Regions from separate parts of the Actinomadura sp. 3N407 genome, predicted to be linked through region 2. Evidence: riboswitches for the same ligand, from Rfam matches in the RefSeq annotation. Region 2 holds a riboswitch; the other holds the start of a gene.
The links. A riboswitch is a leader RNA that binds a small molecule or an ion and turns the genes downstream of it on or off. The one in region 2 is predicted to bind glycine.
Positions count from the first base shown of each region.

Region 1 (7,930 bases), on a different contig from region 2:
GGCAGGGCGTGTTCGGCATCGCGCTCGGCCGGGTGTGGCAGGAGGTGGAGGGCAGCCTCGCGGAACTACCCGGTGAGCGCGCCGCCGTCGATGACGACGACCCGTCCGACCACCCCCACGACGAGCTGGCCGGCCGGCGGCGCGCCCGCCGCACCGGCTGACGGTCAGAGCGCCTCCCGCCGCTGCAGGTAGGTGAACGCGCCCCATCCCGGCAGGACCGGCAGCCACAGCGTGAGAAGCCGGTAGAGCAGCACCGCCGACGTCGCCGTCTCCGCGGTGAGCCCCGAGATCGTCAGCGCGAGGGTCAGGGCGCCCTCGACGGCGCCGAGACCACCGGGCGTCGGCGCCGCCGACCCGACCGCGTTGGCGGTGAGGAAGACCACCACGACGGTCGTCAGCGGCAGCGACCCGCCGAACGCGCGGATCGACGCGTCCAGGCAGAGCACGAACGCGACCGTCAGCAGCAGCGTCCCGCCCATCCCCGTGAACAGCTTCCGCGGCGTCTGCAGGACGTCCACCAGCCGGGGCACCACCCCCGAGAACATGCTCCTCAGACGCGACGTGACCTCCCGCCGGACCCGCGGGACGGTCAGCGCCAGCCCCGCGAGCAGCCCCAGCGACAGCACCACGATGACGATCGTGCGGGACGGCGCGAGATCCTGCGTCGCCTTCGTCGTCGAGCCGGTGAGGAACCCGAACAGGATCAGCAGCAGGATGTGCGTGACCAGCCCCACCAGCTGCGACGCGCCGACGCTCGCCACCGCCGGGCCGGGCCGCACCCCCGAGCGCTGCAGGTAGCGGGTGTTGACGGCGACGCCGCCCACGGCCGCCGGCGCCACCAGCTTCACGAACGACGCGGCGACCTGGACCAGCACCGTCCGCCCCAGCGGCAGCCTCTCCGGCACGAACCCCATCAGCATGAGCGCCGCGGCGACGTAGGTGAGGGCCGCGGCGCCCAGCGCGGCCAGCGCCCAGTGCCAGCTCGCCGCGGACGCCATGGTCGCCACGTCCAGGCTCGCCACCTGCGGGATGACGATGTAGGCCGCGATCGACAGCGCCACGATGCTGAAGATCGTCCGGGGCCGGAACCGTTCCAGCCTGGCCGGCGAGACCTCCGTCTCCGGCTTCAGCCGGATGATCTGCTCGCGGATGCGGGTCAGCACCTCCCGGTCGTGCCGCAGCGCCGTCCGGGTCGTGCGTGACAGCGCCACCCGCTGCAGCAGCGGCACCGCGGCGGCCAGGGACTCCTCGCCCAGCACCCGCGCGGCGGTGCGGACCGCCCGCTCCGGTCCCGCCCGCAGCGCGAGCGTCGTCAGCAGCTGCGCCAGGTCGAGCCGCAGCGCCAGGTCGCCCGCCGCGGTCTCCCCGGCCCGCAGGTCGGTGATGTAGGCGCGGCCGTCGTCGCCGACCACGATCGCCTCGTCCTGCAGCCGCCGGTGCGCCAGCCGGCCCGCCTGCAGCGAACGGAACTGCCGCCACACGTCCGTCAGCAGGCCGTCGGTGATCTGCTCGTCGGGGACGTCCGCGAGCCGCCGGCCCGGCACGTGCTCGAACGCCAGCAGCGCCGCCTCCGTGCCGACCTCCGACGTGCCGATAAGGCGGGGGGTCCGGGCGCCCGCGGCGTCCACCGCGTACGCCATCAGCGACTCCTGCTCCAGGGACCTGCGCAGGGAGCGCAGCGCCCGCCCGGTCGTCGTGGAGCGCAGCCGCAGCAGCCTCCAGACTCGGTACAGCAGCCCCGCCGTCTGCTGGTCGCGGTCCAGGACGCGGAGTTCGAGGTCCCATTCGCCGTGGCCGCCGGGGCGCGCCGGGAGCCGCGTGCCGTGCCCGTCGCCCCCCCCGTCCCCGTTCCCGGGACGGGGGGCCAGGGCGACGCCGTACCTGCGGGTCTCCTCGGCGCCCTCGGCGGGGTCGTCCAGGCGCGCCGCCCGCTTCGGGCGCAGCCCGAGCCGTTCGAGCGCGGCGACGACCGTCATGCCCGTGGGACGCGGGTTGGGGGTGCCGACCGCGTACAGGGTGCCGTGGCCGATGGCGCGCCCGAGGAAGTAGGTGGCGGCGAGCGCGGAGACCGAGGCGTAGCCCGCGGTGAGCCCGGTGAGCGCCGCGAGCCCGATCATCGTCCAGGTCGCGGCCTGCCACCGGGTGCGCCCGGCCATCCCCACCGCGCTGACGAACGCGATGACGGGGGCGATGTCGGTGTGCACCGGGGCCGTCTCGGTGCCGCCCCAGATCAGCGAGTCCAGGACGCCGCCGGGCGCCGCCCGCACCACCAGGTCGTCCAGCCCGATCGTGATGCCGAACGCGATCACGGCGGCCAGCAGCGCGATCGCGACGCGCGTCCCGTCCTTGTGGAACAGCCGCTCGATGCCGAACGCGATCGGCGCGGCCAGCACCCCGAAGCTGGAGATCAGCGTGGCCAGCGACAGCAGCGGCCGGGGCGCGTGCGCGGTGCCCTCGGCGATGTCGGTCTGCAGGCCGTGCGTCGTCTGCTGCGCGAACGACACCAGCAGCATCACCGCCACCAGGCCGGTCACCGACGCCGCGAACCTGAACGCGTCCGACGGGCGGCGGATCCGGTCCGGCTGGGCGGGCTCGTCGACGGGCACACCGGCGGCCGCGCCCTGCCTCGGGCGCACCGTGCCGTCGTGGGTCTGCGTCACGCCGTACCGCCGCCCTGACCATCCGTCATCGTGATCAGCGTCCCAGAACCGGCGGCGCGCCGTCGAGCGGCCGGCGGGCCGTCCGGCCGTCGCGTGTGCACCCGAAGCCCCATCTCCCGTCGTGAGGCCCCGAGGCCCGTGACCTCCCAGGTCAGACCTCCATATCGTACTCATTGGCAGAGCGGCGTGCCCGCCGGGGCGCCGGCGCCGGAAGGGGCGGGCCCGTCCCGGGGCCCGGCTTTGGGTAGGGTTTGTCGAGGACATGCCGTCGACCCTGGGCGGGAGAGACCCCACGCCGCCAGCGTGGGGCGCCGAAGGGGCAACCTCCCCGGAACCTCTCAGGCAAAAGGACCGCTCGGGCGAGGCACCTCTGGAAAGCAGGCGTCGATCCCCGCACGCGGGGAAGGGCGGCTCACCGAAGGGGAAATCCCGCCGCGCGGGCGAAGCTCTCAGGTGCCGATGACAGAGGGGGAGACCGGCCGCCGGCCCGCGCCGGCGGCGGACCTGAGCATCGCAGCCGCCAGGAGGCTCTCCATGACCGCCCAGTTCTTCGCCCCCGTGGCCTCGCCGCAGCATCCCCGTTCCACGTTCGCCGACCGGCACATCGGCCCCTCCCCGGACGACCAGGCCCGGATGCTCGCCGTCATCGGCTACTCCGGCGTCGAGGCGCTCATCGACGACGCGGTGCCCGCCGCCATCCGCACGTCCCGCCCGCTGGACCTGCCGCCCGCGCTGAGCGAGCCCGCCGCGCTGGACCGGCTCCGGGAACTCGCCGCCCGCAACACCGTCCTGACGTCCATGATCGGCCTCGGCTACCACGGGACGATCACCCCGGCCGTCGTCCTGCGCAACGTCATGGAGAACCCCGGCTGGTACACCGCCTACACCCCGTACCAGCCGGAGATCTCCCAGGGGCGCCTCGAGGCCCTGCTGAACTTCCAGACGGTGGTCGCCGACCTGACGGGGCTGCCGGTCGCGAACGCGTCCATGCTGGACGAGGGCACCGCCGCCGCCGAGGCCATGGCCCTCGCCCACCGCGTCTCCAGGCGCAAGGAGCCGGGCGCGTTCCTGGTCGACGCCGACGCCCTCCCGCAGACGATCGAGGTCGTGCGGACGCGGGCGGTCCCGCTCGGCATCGAGGTGGTCACCGCCGACCTGTCCGGCGGGCTGCCCGAGGGCGACTTCTTCGGGGTGCTGCTGCAGTACCCGGGCGCGTCCGGCGCCGTCCGCGACCTGGAGCCGGTCATCGGGCAGGCCCACGACCGCGGCGCCAAGGTGGTCGTCGCGGCCGACCTGCTCGCGCTGACGCTGCTGCGCCCGCCGGGGGAGTCCGGCGCCGACATCGCCGTGGGCTCGTCGCAGCGGTTCGGCGTCCCGTACGGGTTCGGCGGCCCGCACGCCGGCTACATGGCGGTCGGCGAGGGCATCCGGCGGCAGCTCCCCGGACGGCTCGTCGGCGTGTCCGTCGACGCCGACGGCGCCCCCGCGCACCGGCTGGCGCTGCAGACCCGCGAGCAGCACATCCGGCGCGAGAAGGCCACCAGCAACATCTGCACCGCGCAGGTCCTCCTCGCCGTCATGGCGAGCATGTACGCCGTCTACCACGGGCCGGAGGGGCTCGCGGCGATCGCCCAGCGGACGCACCGCCGGGCCGCCGAGATCGCCGCGGGGCTGCGCGCCGGCGGCGTGGAGATCGTCCACGACGCGTTCTTCGACACCGTCCTCGCCCGCGTCCCCGGCCGCGCCGCGGAGGTCGTCGCCGCGGCCCGCGAGCGCGGGATCAACCTGCGCCCCGCGGACGCCGGCCACGTGGGGATCGCCTGCGACGAGACGACGCTGCCCGAGCACGTCACCGCCGTCCTGGAGGCGTTCGGCGTCCCGGCCGCCGGCGCCGGCGGGGCGGCCGAGGCGCTCCCGGGCGCGCTGCGCCGCGAGAGCCCCTACCTGACCCACCCGGTCTTCCGCGCGCACCGCTCCGAGACCGCGATGCTGCGCTACCTGCGCAGGCTCCAGGACAAGGACATCGCGCTCGACCGCTCCATGATCCCGCTCGGCTCCTGCACGATGAAGCTGAACGCCACCGCCGAGATGGAGCCGGTCACCTGGCCTGAGTTCGCGAACATCCACCCGTTCGCGCCCGTCGACCAGGCCGCCGGATACGTCGAGCTGATCGGCGAACTGGAGCACGCGCTCGCCGAGATCACCGGGTACGCCGAGGTGTCGGTCCAGCCGAACGCCGGCTCGCAGGGCGAGCTGGCCGGCCTGCTCGCCATCCGCGGGTACCACGCGTCCCGCGGCGAGCAGCACCGGGACGTGTGCCTGATCCCGTCGTCCGCGCACGGCACCAACGCCGCCAGCGCCGTCATGGCCGGGATGCGCGTCGTCGTCGTGAAGTGCGACGAGGGCGGCAACGTCGCCCTCGACGACCTGCACGCCAAGATCGGCGAGCATGGCGGCCGGCTCGCCGCGATCATGGTGACGTATCCGTCCACGCACGGCGTCTTCGAGGAGTCGATCACCGACGTGTGCGCGGCCGTGCACGAGGCGGGCGGCCAGGTCTACGTGGACGGCGCCAACCTCAACGCGCTCGTCGGCCTGGCCCGTCCCGGCGAGTTCGGCTCCGACGTCTCGCACCTCAACCTGCACAAGACGTTCTGCATCCCGCACGGCGGCGGCGGCCCCGGCGTCGGCCCGATCGGCGTCCGCGAGCACCTGGCCCCCTTCCTGCCGAACCACCCGCTCCGCGCGGAGGCCGGCCCGCAGACGGGCGTGGGCCCGATCTCCGCGGCGCCGTGGGGCTCGGCGGGCATCCTGCCGATCTCCTGGGCGTACATCGCGATGATGGGCCCGGACGGACTGCGCGCCGCCACCGAGAGCGCGATCGTCGGCGCCAACTACCTCGCCGCCCGCCTCGCGCCGCACTACCCGATCCTGTACACCGGCCGCAACGGCCTCGTCGCCCACGAGTGCATCGCCGACCTCCGCAAGATCACGAAGGAGACCGGGATCACCGCCGAGGACGTCGCCAAGCGGCTCATCGACTACGGCTTCCACGCCCCGACCCTGTCGTTCCCCGTCGCCGGCACCCTGATGATCGAGCCGACCGAGTCCGAGGACCTCGCCGAGCTCGACCGGTTCTGCGACGCCATGATCGAGATCCGCCGGGAGATCCGGCGCGTCGCCGACGGCGGCTACGACCGCGAGGACAACCCGCTCAGGAACGCCCCGCACACCGCCGCCTGCCTGATCTCCGACGACTGGAAGCACGCCTACACCCGCCAGGAGGCCGCCTACCCCGTCCCCGCCCTCCGCGACGACAAGTACTGGCCGCCCGTCCGCCGCATCGACCAGGCCTACGGCGACCGCAACCTCATCTGCTCCTGCCCGCCCCCGGACGCCTTCGAGGATTGAGCCGGCCCGGGCGCGACCACATGAGGACGCAAGGGACCCGGTTGCACCGGCCACCGGCGACCCCGGGCGTTGCCGATCGGGTGCGAAGCCGCGTTCGAGCCTGCGAGAACCCGAGCGCGCAGCGAGCCGCCGGGCGAGTCGGAGCGATGCGGCGATCGCCGCGGTGCCCGCCGAAGGAGGGCGCTCCGGCACCCGGGGCCGAGGACACTGCAATAAGCTCGCCGGATGAGCGAGTCAGCGGAGCGTGTGTCCGACGACCCGGCGCAGTTGTGCGAGCAAGCGCGGAACCTCGCCGAGAACGGCGAGGCGGAGCGGGCGGCGCTGCTGTTCGAGAAGGTGCTCGCGCTCGGCGAGACGCCCTGCCGGGCTCAGGCCGCGCTGGGCCTGGCCGTCGTCCTCGACGACTCCGGTGACGTCGAGAGGGCGCGGGAGGCGGACCGGGCCGCGATCGCCACCGGGGACCCCGAGTACGGGCCGCGCGCCGCCTACCATCTCGCCCTCACGCACGAGCGGGCCGGTGAGCACGGCCAGGCGGCGCCCGCCTGGCGGGTGGTGGTCGACTTCGGCAACGCCGCCTACCTTCCGCCCGCCCACCTGGCGCTCGCCAGGATCGCCGACGATGCCGGCGAGTTCGACGCGGCGCGCGAGCACTGGGAGGCGGTGATCGGGACCGGTGACGCCGAGTACGGGCCGCCCGCCGCGCACGACCTGGCGGAGCGGCTGCTGGAACGCGGCGATCCCGCGCGGGCGCAGCGGATCCTCGCCGCCGGGCTCAGGCTGATCGACCGGGGCACCGCCCCGTACGCCTACGCGCGGCTCGCCGTCGCGCTCGGCATCTCCTACCTCGATCAGGCGATCGGCGCGTTCGGCGCGGCGCTGGGGGAGGAGCCGCCCGACCCGGAGGTGGGGCCGCTGGCCACCGAGCTGCTGGCGCGGACGCTGCCGCTGCGGGGCCGCGCGGCCGAGGCGGGCGAGGTGTGGCGGCGGGGGCTGGCCGACCCGGGCACCGCGGGGCAGGTGCGGGCGCGGCTGCGCCGCGACTTCGGCGAGGGCGAGGAGGACGGCGACCCCGCCGACCTGTGGTGGGAGCCGGTCGTCGAGCAGGCCGTGTCGGACGGGACGCTCCCCGCGCTCACCGGTGAGGCGTTCGGCGCCCTCGACCACATGTACGCGCTCCTCGCCGTCCGGTACGCCGACGCCCCGGCCGAACGGCGGCCGGGCGAGACGCACGACGTGCTCGGCAGGGCGGTGCGGGTCCCGAGCGGCTACGCGTGGGGCCCGCTGCTGCACGAGAGCTTCGCCGAGCGGCTCCGCCTCGCCACGGGCACGCCCGTCCCCGGCTGGCCCGACGACTGAACCCGTCAGTGCGCGATGGCGCGCTCGGCGACCACCTTGGTGATGCGGGCGCGGACGAGGTACTCGGTGGGGACGGCGTTGCGGGCCCCGAACTCCTCGGCGCGTTCCGCGCCCATGTAGCGGCGGCCGATGACGGTGGCCCAGCGGCGCATCTCGTCGGGGTCCTCGATGAGGGACGCCTCGGCCTGGATCAGCACGTAGGAGAACGGCGGCGTCTGGTCGTCCACGCAGATGGAGACGCGCGGGTCGCGGGCCAGGGTACGGCCCTTGACGGTGTCGCGGCCGGTGTTGAACAGCACTTCGTCGCCGTCGAGGACGAACCAGATCGGCGTGACGTGCGGCGCCCCGTCCTTGCGGGTGACGCCCGCCTTGCCGGTGCGGGTGCCCTCGGACACGAAGGCGCGCCATTCGCTGTCGGTCATCTTCTCCATGGGGACAGTCTGCCGCAGTGATCGCTCGGGAGGGCGGCTACGGTGAACGGCATGGAGATCCTGACCGCGCAC
Region 1 covers NZ_JBQQBP010000007.1:346,597-354,526, forward strand. Annotated here, with positions in the region: gene ACTWPP_RS20370 (MerR family transcriptional regulator) at 1-161, shown strand, start outside; gene ACTWPP_RS20375 (lysylphosphatidylglycerol synthase transmembrane domain-containing protein) at 165-2,660, opposite strand; glycine riboswitch at 2,930-3,024, shown strand; glycine riboswitch at 3,025-3,136, shown strand; gene gcvP (aminomethyl-transferring glycine dehydrogenase) at 3,195-6,071, shown strand; gene ACTWPP_RS20385 (tetratricopeptide repeat protein) at 6,297-7,427, shown strand; gene ACTWPP_RS20390 (PPOX class F420-dependent oxidoreductase) at 7,433-7,858, opposite strand; gene ACTWPP_RS20395 (alpha/beta hydrolase family protein) at 7,910-7,930, shown strand, end outside.
Region 1: another riboswitch for glycine. It lies ahead of gcvP (aminomethyl-transferring glycine dehydrogenase); the one in region 2 lies ahead of gcvT (glycine cleavage system aminomethyltransferase GcvT).

Region 2 (7,930 bases):
ATGCCGAAGGACGCCCGTCCGCGCGAGTGTTCCGTCGCCGACACCCTGGACCTGGTCGGCGAACGCTGGAGCCTCCTCGTCATCCGCGAGCTCAGCTACGGGGTGCGGCGCTTCGACCAGATCTTCCGCAACACGGGCGCGTCCCGCGACATCCTCACGTCCCGGCTCCGGAAACTGGAGGCGAACGGCATCATCCGCCGCGAGCGCTACAGCGACCACCCGGCCCGCTACGAGTACCACCTGACGCCCGCGGGCGTGGAACTGTGCGACGTCCTGCTCGTCCTGATGCGGTGGGGCGACCGCCACCTCCACGCGGACGACCCGCCCGTCCGCTGGCAGCACTCCTGCGGCCACCCGGTCAGCCCCGTGGTCATCTGCCGCCACTGCGGCAACGAGGCCCGCCAAGGCGCCCACTCACCCACCGGCCGCGGCGCCCTCACCTCCTGAACTCAGCGCTCGGCCGCCACCCGCACGCCGAGCCCGATGAACAGCCAGGATGCTCTGACCCGGCAGGACGCCGTGCGGCTGACCGGAGTCGGCGTCCGGGTCGTCAGCCCGGGCCGCCGCCGAAGCTGATCTCGTTGCCTTCCGCGTCCCGGTAGGTCACTTTGCTCACGCCGTTGTCGTAGGTCTCGCGCTTCGCGGGTTCGAGGCCCCGCCGGGCGATCTCGGCGACGCGGTCGTCGAGGTCGCCGACGAACGACAGCACCAAGGCGTTTCCGGCCCGTTCCGGCTCCTGCACGATGTAGATGTACCGGTGCTCGGCCACCTCCCACACCGCCTCGATGTCGTTCGGCAGGAACGACGGCGGCCCGCCGAAGAACCGCTCGTACCACGGCAACGCCGCGTTGTAGTCGGTGACGGGGATGCCGGCGAACAGATCCAGTGCCATGTCGTCCTCCATGCGGAGCCGATGTGTCGCCGGTACCGACCTCGGCGGCGCCGGAGATTCATCGTTCCCGGCCCAGGATGTCGAGGACGTGGCCGTGGAGCGGGACGCCGACCGCCCGGCGCAGTACCTCGTTGTGCCGTTGTAGTTCGGCGTCGCAGCCGCTGGTGCCGGGCGTTTGTTCGCCTGCGGCGTGTCGAATCGCGGTCCCTTCACGGCGCGGCCCGGGGCCGTCCGAGCGGGATGGACGAACCCGCAGCGGGGCTCTCGTGTTGTACCGGTCCCGGCTGTCAGCATTCGATGACGTTTACGGCTAGGCCGCCCCGGGAGGTCTCCTTGTACTTGTCGAGCATGTCGCGGCCGGTGTCCCGCATCGTCTTGATGGCCTTGTCGAGGGAGACGAAGTGGCGGCCGTCGCCGCGGAGGGAGATGCGGGCGGCGCTGATGGCCTTGATGGCGCCGACGGCGTTGCGTTCGATGCAGGGGACCTGGACGAGGCCGCCGACAGGGTCGCAGGTGAGGCCGAGGTTGTGTTCGATGCCGATCTCGGCGGCGTTCTCGACCTGCTCCGGGGTGCCGCCGAGGACCTCGGTGAGGCCGGCGGCGGCCATCGAGCAGGCGGAGCCGACCTCGCCCTGGCAGCCGACCTCGGCGCCGGAGATGGAGGCGTTCTGCTTGAACAGGACGCCGATCGCGCCTGCGGTCAGCAGGAAGCGGACGATGCCGTCGTCGTCGCAGCCCGGGACGAAGCGGTCGTAGTAGTGCAGGACGGCCGGGATGATGCCGGCGGCGCCGTTGGTGGGGGCGGTGACGATGCGGCCGCCGGCGGCGTTCTCCTCGTTGACTGCCAGGGCGAAGAGGGTGACCCAGTCCATTGCGTGGAGGGGGTCGGACGCCTCTTCCGTTGACAGCTGGCGGTAAAGCTGGGGGGCGCGGCGGCGGACCTTGAGGCCGCCGGGGAGGAGGCCCTCGCGGGTGCGGCCCCGGGTGACGCAGGCTCGCATCACGTGCCAGAGGTCGAGGAGGGCTTGGTGGATTTCGCCGGGGGTGCGGCCGAACGCCTTTTCGTTCTCCAGCATGAGGGCGGAGATCGACAGGCCTGTCTCGTGGCAGCGTTCCAGGAGCTCGGCGGACGTGTCGAAGGGATGGGGGAGGGCGGTGTCGTCGGGTTTGATGCGGTCGGCGCCGGTGGCGTTCTCGTCCACGATGAAGCCGCCGCCGACCGAGTAGTAGACCTTTGTGCGCAGTTCGTTGCCCGAGCGGTCGAGGGCTGTGAAGCGCATGCCGTTGGGGTGGCCGGGGAGGGATTCCTTGCGTTCGAAGATGAGGTGTTCGTTGACCACGAAGGGAATTTCGTGGTCGTCGAAGAGGTGCACGGTCCCACTTTCGCGGATCTTCTTCAGGCGGGCGTCTATGCCGTCGACGTCGACCAGTTCGGGTTTGTCGCCTTCCAGGCCGAGGATGACGGCCTTGTCGCTGCCGTGACCCTTTCCGGTGAGACCGAGGGATCCGTAGAGGATGGCCTGGACGGATGCCGTCTTCTCCAGCAGCCCGTCCTGGTGCAGGCCGCGGGCGAAGCGGTGCGCGGCGGCCATCGGGCCTCCGGTGTGGGAGGACGACGGGCCGATCCCGACTTTGAACAGGTCGAAAACGCTGATGGCCATTGCTACCCCTTTGTAGCCTGCGCCCCCTTCCGGTGTGGAAGGGGGCGCGGTGACGTCACAAATCCGGGTACAGGGGATGCTCGTCGGCGAGCGCCTTCACGCGGGCCGACAGGGCGTCGCGGTCGAAGGTGGGCTGGAGGGCCAGCGCGATGATGTCGGCGACCTCGGCGAAGTCGCCGGTGGTGAAGCCGCGGGTGGCGAGCGCGGGCGTGCCGATCCGCAGGCCGGAGGTGACCATCGGCGGGCGCGGATCGTTCGGGACGGCGTTGCGGTTGACGGTGATGCCGATGTCGTGCAGGCGGTCCTCGGCGTCGCGGCCGGTGAGGTCGGAGTCCACGAGGTCGACCAGGACGAGGTGGACGTCCGTGCCGCCGGTCAGGACCTTCACGCCGGCCTTGGCGGAGTCCTCGGCGAGGAGGCGTTCGGCGAGGAGCCTCGCCCCCTCGACGGTGAGGGACTGGCGTGCGCGGAACTCGTCCGACGCGGCGATCTTGAGGGCGACGGCCTTGGCGGCGATCACGTGCTCCAGCGGGCCGCCCTGCATGCCGGGGAACACCGCGGAGTTGATCTTCTTGCCGTACTCCTCGCGGGCGAGGATCAGGCCGCCGCGGGGGCCGCCGAGCGTCTTGTGCGTGGTGGTCGTGACGATGTCCGCGTACGGGACGGGCGACGGGTGCAAGCCCGCGGCGACGAGGCCGGCGAAGTGCGCCATGTCGACCATGAGCAGGGCCCCGGACGAATCGGCGATCTCCCGGAACGCGGGGAAGTCGAGCTGCCGCGGGTACGCCGACCAGCCCGCGACGATCATCTTGGGACGGTGCTCGGCGGCGAGGGACGCCACCTCGTCCATGTCGACCAGGCCGTCCTCCGCGCGGACGTGGTAGGGCACCACGTTCAGCGTCTTGCCGGAGTAGTTCAGCCGCATCCCATGGGTGAGGTGCCCGCCGTGCGCGAGGTCGAGGCCGAGGATCGTGTCGCCGTGGTGGAGCATCGCGAAGTAGACGGCCGTGTTGGCCTGCGCGCCGCTGTGCGGCTGGACGTTCGCGTGCTCGGCGCCGAACAGCGACTTGGCGCGGTCGATGGCCAGCTGCTCGGTGACGTCGACGTGCTCGCAGCCGCCGTAGTAGCGCCGGCCCGGGTAGCCCTCGGCGTACTTGTTGGTGAGGACGGAGCCCTGCGCCTCCAGGACCGACACCGGCGCGAAGTTCTCCGAGGCGATCATTTCGAGCGTGGACTGCTGCCGCCGGAGCTCGGCGGCGACGGCCTCGGCGACTTCCGGGTCGGCCGTGGCGAGCGAATCGTTCAGGCTCAAGATCAGCTCTCCTCGATCAGCTTGTCGTAGGCGGCGGAGTCGAGCAGGTCGCCCGGCTCCTCGGAGACGCGGACCTTGAAGATCCAGCCCTCGCCGTACGGGTCGTCGTTGATGACCTTGGGCTCGTCCACCACCGCGCTGTTGATCGCGGTGATCTCGCCGCTGACGGGGGAGTAGATGTCGCTGACCGACTTGGTCGACTCGATCTCGCCGCAGGGCTCGCCCGCCTCGACGGTGTCGCCCTCGGACGGCTGCAGCTCGAGGTAGACGATCTCCCCGAGGGCGTCGGCGGCGTGCGCGGTGATGCCGATGGTGACGATGCCGTCCTCGCCACCGAGGCCGGACACCCACTCGTGCTCTTCGCTGTAGCGGAGCTGCTCCGGAACGCTCACGATCACTTCTTTCTAGTCATGGTGGGGGCCGGTCCCCACACCGACCAATTTCTTCTTGTCACTGTGGAGGGTGACCCCCCACACACCCACAACTTCTCCTGTCACTGTGGGGGGTGACCCCCACACCCCCACAAGTTCTTCTTCAGGAACGCTTGTAGAACGGCAGGGCGACCACGTCCACCGGCTCCTGCCGGCCGCGGACGTCGACGGCGAGGCCCGTCTCCTCGACGCCGCTGTCGAGGTACGCCATGCCGATCGGCGTGCCCAGTGTGGGCGACGGGGCGCCGCTCGTCACGACCCCGCACGGCGTGCCGCCGGACGTGACGACCTGATACCCCTTGCGCGGCGCGCGACGCCCGCGCGCGACAAGTCCCACGAGCCTACGGCCCGGCGGGGTCTGCGCCTGAGCCGCCAGGGCGGTCTTCCCGACGAAGTCGCCCGGCTTGTCCAGCTTCACGATCCGGCCGAGGCCCGCCTCGAACGGCGTGGTCTCGGCGGTCAGCTCGTTGCCGTACAGCGGCATCCCCGCTTCGAGACGAAGCGTGTCGCGCGCGGACAGCCCGGCGGGGACGACGCCGTCCACCCCGGCGAGCGCCTTCCACAGCGCGACGGCGTCGGACGCGTCGACGAACAGCTCGAAGCCGTCCTCACCCGTGTACCCGGTGCGGGCAATGAGGGCGTCGACGCCCGCGACCCGCCCGGCGAGGACCGCGTAGTACTTGAGGTCGGCGACCGCCGCGTCGGTGAACCCTTCGAGAATTTCCTGGGAACGAGGGCCCTGCAGCGCTATCAGCCCGTACGTGCCGGAACGGTCCTCGACGGCGGCCTCGAAGGGCGTGGCCCGTTCGGTCAGCGCCTCCCGGACGACGGCCGTGTTGGCGGCGTTCGCGACGACCATCCAGGTGGCGTCGGCGAGCCGGTAGACGATCACGTCGTCCAGGACGCCGCCGTCCTGCCCGCAGACCATCGTGTAGCGGGCCTTGCCCACCGGCATCGACGCGAGGTTGCCGACCAGCGCGAAGTCGAGCGCGGCGCCCGCGCCCGGCCCGGAGACGAAGATCTCCCCCATGTGCGACAGATCGAACAGCCCCGCGCCGGTGCGGACGGCCTGGTGCTCGGCAGTCTCGCTCGCGTAGCGCAGCGGCATCAGGTGGCCGGCGAAGTCGACGAGGTTCGCGCCGAGGTCCTGGTGGACGTCGTGCAGCGGCGTCTTCTTCGCGGTCGGGTCGGCGGACATCGGTTCGGCTCCTTCGTCACGGGCGCGTGTGGTCCATCGTCCCACTCGCGCACCGGGCGGCTCGGTGCCTCCCCCTCTGTCATCGGCGCCTGAGAGCTTCACCCGCCACCGGGGCGGGCTTTCACCTTCGGCGGGGGACGGGGTCCCCGCTTTCCAGAGGTCGCCTGGTCCGTGCGGTCCGTGGGCCTGAGAGGTTCCGGGGAGGATTTGCTCCTTCGGCGTCCCTCACCGGCTGCAAGGGACTCTCCCGCACGGGATCATCGGCGTTCAGCATCCTATGGCATCGTCCTGGACGCCGCGAGGGTCAGCGTGGTGCGGGGGGCGGGGACGCGGACAGCGCCTTCATGCACGTGCGCAGGGCCGTCATTCTCTTCTCGATGTCCTGCTTGGGAGGCGTGGACGCCGGGTTCGGGCTCGGCAGCTCCACGCCCTGCTTGCGCATGCAGTCGTTGAACGCCTTGGTCGCCTCCGACTGCGGGGGCGGCGAGGGCAGGACCGCGTTCCCCTCACCGGACGAAGCGGCCGGCGGCGCGGGCGATGACGTCTCCGCGGCCCCGCCGCCGTCGTCGGAGCCGCCGCATCCGGCGAGGGCGAGCACCAACGCCAGGGCCGCTACATGACCGCGCTTCAAGGCAGTACCTCCGTGGACCGGGGTGGGGCCGTCATGGTGGCAGGCGGGACGTCCCGTCAATACCGACGCGGGTGCCAATGACGCGTGCGCGGATTAGCAGCTCACCTCAAATCGGGGCACAAAAGGCGTCGGTCCGGCTTGCGCGCTGGTTCAACCAAAGCGGGGCCTGTGACGTACTCTGAGTTGGTTGCTGTTGACCACCCCCCGGTGAGCGGGGTGCATGACCGGAGGGGCTAGCCGCATGGCCTACGTGGCTGGAGCGTTGATTCTGTTCTTCGGCCTCCTGGTGTCCATCGCGCTGCACGAGCTGGGGCACTTCTCGTTCGCCAAGCTGTTCAAGGTGCGGACCACCCAGTTCATGGTCGGGTTCGGGCCGACGATGTGGTCGTGGCGCCGGGGCGAGACCGAGTACGGGATCAAATGGATTCCGCTCGGCGGCTACATCCGGATGATCGGGATGCTGCCACCGCGCAAAGGCGACGCCCCCGGGAAGATCCGGCAGGCCAGCACCGGCCCGTTCCAGGGCCTCATCGAGTCCGCGCGCGGCGTGGCGCTGGAGGAGGTCAGGCCGGGGGACGAGAACCGCGTCTTCTACGGCAAGAAGTGGTGGCAGAAGCTGCTGATCATGTCCGGCGGGCCCGCGATGAACCTGCTGCTGGCGGTCATGTTCTTCGCGATCCTCCTGATGGGAATCGGCACGAACCAGCCGCAGCCGGTGATCCGGGAGGTCGCCGAGTGCATGGTTCCGGCGAGCCAGTCCGAGCTCACCGAGTGCCCGGCGAACGCCGCGCCGACCCCGGCGAAACAGGTCGGGCTGCAGGCCGGTGACCAGATCGTCGTCTTCGGCGGCAAGAAGATCGACGACTACCGGGAACTGCAGGAGCTGATCCGCGGGGCGGGCGGGCAGACCGTGCCCATGACCGTCGAGCGCGACGGGCGGGACGTGGAGCTGAACGTCCCCATCACCCGCAACCGGATGTACCACCTGGAGGACCGGGACAAGATCGTCGAGGTCGGGTTCCTCGGCATCACGCCGACCAGCGCCGTCGAGCGGCAGGGCCCCGGCGCGGTCGCGAGCACGATGGGCGACCTGACCGCCCGCACCGCGGGCGCGCTGGTGCGGATGCCGGAGAAGATGGTCGGCATCTGGCACGCGGCGTTCGGCGGGGACGAACGCGACCCGAACGGCCCGATCGGGGTCGTCGGCGTCAGCAGGATCGGCGGGGACGTGGCCGCGTCCGAGACCCTCACCGGCACCGAGAAGGTCTCCTACTTCGTGATGCTGCTCGGGTCGCTGAACCTCGCGGTCGGGATGTTCAACCTCGTCCCGCTGCTGCCGCTGGACGGCGGGCACATCGCCGGCGCCCTCCTGGAGGCGATCAAGAAGGCTTTCGCCAAGGTCTTCCGGAGGCCCGACCCCGGCTACGTGGACGTCGCCAAGGCGCTGCCGGTGACGTACGTGATGGCGGCCGTCCTGATCGTCATGGGCGGGCTGCTCATCTACGCCGACCTCGTCAACCCCGTCCGGTTCACGGGGTAGCGGGCATCTCGCCTGTCTTCAGGAAGCCGTTCAGCGCGGCGAGGTAGGGCGCTATGTCCAGGCCCTGCTCCGCCAGCCACGCGTCCGACCCGTAGGTGCCCGCGTAGCGTTCCGCGCCGTCGCAGATCAGCGTGACGACGCTGCCGCGTTCCCCGCTCGCCCGCATCTGCGCGATCAGTTCCGCCGCGCCCCACATGTTGGTGCCGGTCGAGCCGCCGACGTCCCGGCCGGTGACCTCGCTCGTCCAGCGCATCGCCGCGACGGA
Region 2 covers NZ_JBQQBP010000001.1:570,824-578,753, forward strand. Annotated here, with positions in the region: gene ACTWPP_RS02675 (winged helix-turn-helix transcriptional regulator) at 1-447, shown strand; gene ACTWPP_RS02680 (VOC family protein) at 551-892, opposite strand; gene ACTWPP_RS02685 (L-serine ammonia-lyase) at 1,180-2,553, opposite strand; gene glyA (serine hydroxymethyltransferase) at 2,609-3,865, opposite strand; gene gcvH (glycine cleavage system protein GcvH) at 3,868-4,257, opposite strand; gene gcvT (glycine cleavage system aminomethyltransferase GcvT) at 4,400-5,494, opposite strand; glycine riboswitch at 5,568-5,654, opposite strand; glycine riboswitch at 5,659-5,754, opposite strand; gene ACTWPP_RS02705 (hypothetical protein) at 5,799-6,125, opposite strand; gene ACTWPP_RS02710 (M50 family metallopeptidase) at 6,367-7,665, shown strand; gene ACTWPP_RS02715 (PLP-dependent cysteine synthase family protein) at 7,655-7,930, opposite strand, start outside.